DNA from 2 places in the Bacillus sp. NPDC094077 genome. Region 1 is predicted to be linked to the other one. Evidence: predicted binding sites of a transcription regulator. Region 1 holds the regulator's gene; the other holds the start of a gene.

Evidence for each region. The regulator LexA, encoded in region 1, represses DNA repair genes until DNA is damaged. The targets are predictions, from matches to a motif close to CGAACATATGTTCG.
Region 2: a site for LexA is predicted at 2,180-2,193, ahead of ruvA (Holliday junction DNA helicase RuvA). Genes of this name have one in related genera too.

The regions. Positions count from the first base shown of each region.
Region 1 covers NZ_JBNNUF010000001.1:193,040-196,388, forward strand. Annotated here, with positions in the region: gene ACQKNR_RS00965 (DUF896 domain-containing protein) at 1-115, opposite strand, end outside; gene ACQKNR_RS00970 (YneB family resolvase-like protein) at 161-817, opposite strand; gene lexA (transcriptional repressor LexA) at 959-1,579, shown strand; partial or broken gene ACQKNR_RS00980 (DUF4097 family beta strand repeat-containing protein) at 1,696-1,986, opposite strand; gene ACQKNR_RS00985 (ABC transporter ATP-binding protein) at 2,169-3,349, opposite strand, start outside.
Region 2 covers NZ_JBNNUF010000001.1:909,070-912,418, forward strand. Annotated here, with positions in the region: gene queA (tRNA preQ1(34) S-adenosylmethionine ribosyltransferase-isomerase QueA) at 1-268, opposite strand, end outside; gene ACQKNR_RS04755 (DUF2905 domain-containing protein) at 288-488, opposite strand; gene ruvB (Holliday junction branch migration DNA helicase RuvB) at 485-1,486, opposite strand; gene ruvA (Holliday junction DNA helicase RuvA) at 1,492-2,109, opposite strand; gene ACQKNR_RS04770 (iron-hydroxamate ABC transporter substrate-binding protein) at 2,298-3,242, shown strand; gene ACQKNR_RS04775 (BofC C-terminal domain-containing protein) at 3,256-3,349, opposite strand, start outside.

The sequences.
Region 1 (3,349 bases):
TTAAATATTGTTCACGTAGCGATTGACGCTCACGTTGTTCTTCTTCAGTTAAACCTTCAGCTTTTGCTTTTTTCGCTAAGAAGTTAATGCGTTCAACGAGTTCGTGACTAAGCATCTCGAATCCCCCTTCTAATCAAAACTGATTATTATCATACAATAGTTACTCTTCTTTATCAAGCAATTGCTTTGTATACTCTACATATCTACGATGTACAGTCGCTTTCGAAACATTGTGACCAAAGCCACGAAGCGTTGCTGCAATTTCTTCGAAAGTAAGTTCACTCCTACGCAAACGTACAATTTCCTCAATTGGCACTTCTTTTTTCTCTCTTCCTATGCTTAAATGACGATTTTTTAAATTATTTTCTGGGCGATAACCTTTTTCAACTGCGCGTTGCATGCCACGTTTAATTTTTAAGTTATGAATCTTTCTTTGATATTCTTCAACAATACCAATAATATCTAATACCATCGAATCAGAATCCGACAATTGTAATTCACCATTATGCGTATGCGTATACACTTTTATTCCTTCTTTATGTAAACAGTGCATTAATGCAATCTTCGCATTTCCCCTACCAAGGCGCGTTTCATCTTGAATAAGTAGCACATCAATTTGTTCGTCTCGAATTGTATCTAATACTTCTAATATGCCATCACGTTCAATTGTATAGCCACTAGCCTGCTCCTCAATCACCTTTGTAACATTCATTTGATAGCGCTCAGCTAAATGCAATAATTCATCTTTTTGACGTAATAATGATGTTTCCTGCGCTTCTTTTGTTGTACTCACACGTGCATAAATAATTGCATTCATTTTGAACCCCTCTTTCTCGCTATATTTTCTCTCTAGTGTAACATAAATTTGCCTTTTGTTCGAACTTATGTTTGTAGAATGTTTTTTCACATGTTATACTTATTAATAAGAAAAATGAAAGAAAACGAGGTGTTAGAAAACATGGAAAAGTTAACGAAACGCCAGCAAGACATTCTCGACTTTATTAAGCTAAAAGTACAAGAAAAAGGATATCCACCTTCCGTACGTGAAATCGGTCAAGCAGTCGGCCTCGCTTCTAGTTCTACAGTGCACGGACATTTATCACGACTAGAAGAAAAGGGCTATATCCGACGCGATCCAACAAAACCACGAGCAATCGAAATTTTAGGTGATGACCGAATGGATACAGAAACACAATCTGTTATTCAAGTTCCAATCGTCGGAAAAGTTACTGCTGGATTACCAATTACAGCGGTTGAAAGTGTAGAGGAGCACTTCCCACTCCCTGCTAGCATTGTTGCTGGAGCAGACCAAGTGTTTATGTTACGTATTTCTGGAGATAGTATGATTGAAGCGGGTATTTTCGACGGAGATTTAGTTGTTGTACGCCAACAACAATCTGCTTACAACGGTGAAATTGTCGTTGCCTTAACAGAAGACAACGAAGCAACGGTGAAACGCTTCTATAAAGAAAAAGACCATTTCCGTCTACAACCTGAAAACTCTTCATTAGAACCTATCATTCTAAAGCAAGTGTCAGTTATCGGAAAAGTAATTGGTGTATATCGTGATTTGCATTAAAAAATAATAAAAAGAAGATAATCACCTTATTTATATAGGTAATTATCTTCTTTTTATATTTTGATAGGATTCCTTTCATTCAAAAGAATGCATTTCATTAATTATTAACGCGTTTCTATAGTAACATTTCCAGCAGTTGAACTTGCCTCTAAATCATATTTGGCATCATGGTCAATACTATCTACATCCCCACTAGCCGTTTTTACTGTTACTTTCCCTATAACCTTTTTATAATTCACCTCACCAGCTTTTGTAGATCCCTCCACATTCTTAGCTGTTACATGTTTCAAATCCACATCTCCGGCGAGTACTCCAACACTTACGCGTTCACTTGTCACATCACTTATTTCTATTTGTCCAGCGGATGAATTTACTTTTACATCTTGATAAGAACGTTCAGGTACAATTCTCCTTTCTTACTTTAGTACTGTTCAATACACAGTACCTGTTTTATCCATTTATATTTATTCCCTAAATTTAGAAAAAGCACCAATAAAAGCCCGAATAAGATCTATTGTAACTGACCATTATTCGGGCTTTTATTCGATTCGAATTACATTCATACAAGACTTCATTCACTCTTTCTCCTCTAAGAGCCAACTTCCATTTGTGACCCTAATAAATTACGAAACACACCTTTCCTCTCTTTAGCTAATTGATTAAATTCACCTTTTTGAACAATTTCACCTTTTCCTAAAACAATAACTTGATCTGCATTGCGTATCGTAGATAAACGATGCGCAATAACAATAATTGTCATCGTTCCTTTCAACCTTTCTAATGCTGATTGGATTTTCACCTCATTTTCAGTATCTAACGCACTCGTAGCCTCATCTAATACTAAAATGGTCGGTTGTCTTAAAATGGCCCGGGCTAATACAAGTCGCTGGCGTTCACCACCTGAAAGTCTCACCCCACGATCTCCAATCAGTGTATCAAGCCCATTTGGAAGCATTCGTACAAATTCAGCTGCCGCCGCAAATTCTAATGCAGCCCAAATTTGTTCTTCACTTGCATTCGGATCAATCATCAATAAATTTTCTCTTATACTAGCATTAAATAAGAATGGGTCTTGTGGTACATAGCTAATAGCCCGTCTTAATGACAATAAATTATCAGTTGTAAGAGGAGTACTATCTATTAGCACTTGACCTTTTTCTGGTTGGATTAATCCCATTAAAACATCAATTAATGTACTTTTCCCAGCACCAGAATGTCCTACAATTGCCGTCATACTATTTATTGGAATTTGCACATTAATATTTTGAAGCGCATATAAAGATTCTTGCTTATTATAACGAAAGTAAACATCCTTGCATTCAATACCTTGTTCTATACAAATCGGCTTTATATGTTTTTGCTGATATATATCCTGCATTTCAATTGCTTCATTACACTCCTCTTGTAATTCCCATAAAGATTTAAAAGCAGGAATACTTGCAGCAAGCTGTTCTAAATTAGACTGAATCGCCGTAAAGCGTGGCCATAGTCTGGAGAATATGAGAATGATTAATAGTAATTGGGCAGGTTGCGCTTGAAACATACTTATTGATAAAAATATGAAAAATGCAATTAAAATAGCCATTGAAACTTTATAAAACAATTGAGAATTCGACCTAATTCTCATATACTCCATTTGTTCGTTACTCATCTTTTCTGTTATAGATTGGAACCAATCCAAACGTGATACTTCCAAGGCATTACTCTTTATATCTTTAATTCCATTGAAATGATCTGTTATACCAGAAAGATAACTTTGTGCCAATTCTG
Region 2 (3,349 bases), 720 kb from region 1:
CGCCTTCCTCTTGTTTTAAAAGAAGCACTTCAATGTGTGCGCCTGTATCTTCTTTCACACCGTGCAAGCGAGCTGGCATAACTTTCGTTTCATTTAAAACTAAGCAATCCCCTTCATGTAAGTAAGAAAGAATATCCGTAAAATGTTTATGCTCAATGTCACCTGTTTCACGGTCTAACACCATCAATCTTGATGTTTCACGATCTTCTAGCGGGACTTGTGCAATAAGTTCTTCTGGTAAATGAAAATCAAACAGATTAATATCCATAACTATATCCACCTATTTCTTATTTAAATCGATTTATTATATACATAATAAAAGATAGTACAATACTTAACACAATACATGTAATGATAGGAAAATAAAAGGTAACGTTTCCTTTTTTCACAAAAATATCGCCTGGAAGCCTTCCAATGAACTTCCAAGCTAACCCAATAACAATGAGTAAGATACCTGCTGTAATAAGCAATTTTGGCATCTCCGTCATGGTTGCGGCATCTCCATTCCGAAATGCTCATACGCAAGTGGCGTTACGATTCGGCCTCGCGGTGTTCGTTGTAAAAAGCCAATTTGTAATAAATACGGCTCATACACATCTTCAATCGTATGAGATTCTTCCCCAATCGTTGCCGACACGGTTTCTAATCCAACTGGACCACCACGGAACTTTTCAATAATACCAAGCAATAATTTATGATCAATATGATCGAGCCCTAATTTATCAACTTGCAATAACTCTAGCGCCATTTGTGTAATTTCCATCGTAATCGTTCCGTTACCACGAACTTGTGCGAAATCACGTACACGTCGTAATAGACGATTCGCAATACGAGGTGTACCACGGGCACGTCTTGCAATTTCTAACGCTGCTAACGAATCAATTTCAACTTCGAACACTTCTGCTGTACGTTCAACAATCGCAGACAGCTGATCTACTGTATAATACTCTAATCGTGAAAGCACACCGAAACGGTCACGAAGTGGTGCTGATAGTGCCCCGGCGCGTGTTGTCGCCCCAACTAATGTAAATGGAGGTAAGTCTAAACGTACAGAGCGAGCTGACGGTCCTTTTCCAATTACGATATCAAGACAAAAGTCTTCCATTGCAGGATACAGTACTTCTTCAATCGATCTATGCAAACGATGAATTTCATCAATAAATAATACATCCCCTGGCTGAAGCGCTGTTAATACAGCCGCTAAATCTCCTGGTCTTTCAATTGCTGGACCAGATGTTGTTCGAATATTAACGCCCATTTCATTTGCAATAATATTCGCAAGCGTCGTTTTACCAAGTCCTGGAGGTCCATATAAAAGCACGTGATCTAACGTTTCTTCACGCATTTTCGCGGCTTCAATAAACACCTCTAAATTATGTTTCGCCTTATCTTGGCCAATATACTGACGGAGCGTCTGTGGCCGCAACGAATACTCTAAATCCGCATCTTCATATGCAGATTCCCCTGAAAGGAGACGTTCGTCCATTATACTCACCTCTTACCATTTAGTAAAAGACTAAGTGCCTTTTTAATATACTGATCCGTCGTTAATGATTCTTTTAATAACTCTGGTACAACGCGAGAAACTTCTCGTTCTGCGTATCCAAGTGCGCGCAGGGCCTCCAGTGCCTCATCAAGCTCAGCTGATGAACCTTTCTTCTCATCAAAACGTTCTACATCTGAGAATAAATCAACAAATGCATCTGGTACGACATCTGCTAGTTTTCCTTTTAAATCTAAAATCATTTGGCGCGCTGTTTTCTTTCCGACACCCGGGAACTTCACTAAAAACTTCTCATCTTCATGTTCAATTGCTTGAACAACCTGTCCTGTTTGACCAGAAGCTAAAATTGCAAGAGCGCCTTTTGGTCCAATACCAGACACACCTAACAACTTTGTAAATAATAAACGCTCTTCACGTGTTTTAAACCCGTAAAGTGCCATAATATCTTCTCTCACATAATGATATGTATAGACACGGATTTCTTGCTTACTTCTTTGAAATACATACGGATTTGGTGTGAAAATTTGATAACCAATTCCATTATGGTCAATTACGACATATTCGGGTCCTACATACTCCACGTAACCTGTAACATATTCAAACAAAATACGATCTCTCCCTCTTAAATCATGTATTCCATTTTAACATATTTAATGACAGAAAAGCGAGACTACCCCAACAAATGTTCTCTATTTAAAACTTCTGTTATTTTCCATTGACAGAAAGTATAAAGCATCTTAATATACAGAAGTCGATAATGATTATCAATATTAATTAAAGGGGTTACATTAGGATGAAACGTAAGTTATTTATTTTATTTACTATTATGCTAGTTGTTCTTTCTATCGTTGGCTGTTCTTCTCAAAAAGAAGAATCGAAAGCAAAAGAACAACCGAAAACAAAAGTTGTAAAACACGCTAAAGGGGAAGCTACAATTCCAGTAAATCCAAAGAGAATTGTTGACTTATCTGGATCAACAGAAGAATTATTACTTCTTGGACACAAACCTGTTGGTACAGCAAATACATATAAAGATAAAATTCAAAAGCACTTAACAGACAAGCTAGACGGAGTAAAAGCTGTCGGCTGGTACTGGGCACCTAAAGTTGATTTAGAAGCTGTTACGGCTTTAAAACCAGACTTAATTATTTTAAACAATCGTCAATTAAAAATTTATGATCAATTAGAAAAAGTAGCACCGACAGTTGTTCTAGAAACAAATTTAGAAGACTGGCGCGGTAAATTTAAAGAAGTAGGTAAACTATTTGGCGAAGAAAAGAAAGCAGATAAATGGATTGCAGACTACGATAAAAAGGCAGACTCTTTATCTAAAAAAATTAAAGAGAAAACAAAAGATGAGAACTTTATGTTCGTTGCAGTTACACCACAAAACTTCCGTGTATACGGTAGCTTCGGATACGGTGACATCATCTTTAACGACTTAAAACTTCCAGCAACAAAAGGTACAGATTTAAAACAAACGATGGCACAAGTATCACTAGAAGGCCTTGTTGCATTCCAGCCTGACCAAATGTTTATTGTAAACTTCGGCGGCGAAGCTGACAAAGTTTACGAAGACTATAAAAACAGTGCCGTTTGGAAAGATAATAAAGCAGTAAAAAGTAAGCACGTATACGAAGTATCAAATGAAGTCTTTAATACGAAAGCATTCAATCCAATTGGGAAAGATATGCTAATTGATGAAATCGCAAAAGAAATCTTAGATAAAAATAAGTAAGCAAAAAAGCAGCTCACCATGAGCTGCTTTTTTGCTTACTTTGCACTGCGTATTGCTTCATTTTTTCAATCGTCTTCACAAAACCCTCTTTTGATTTTATACGAATA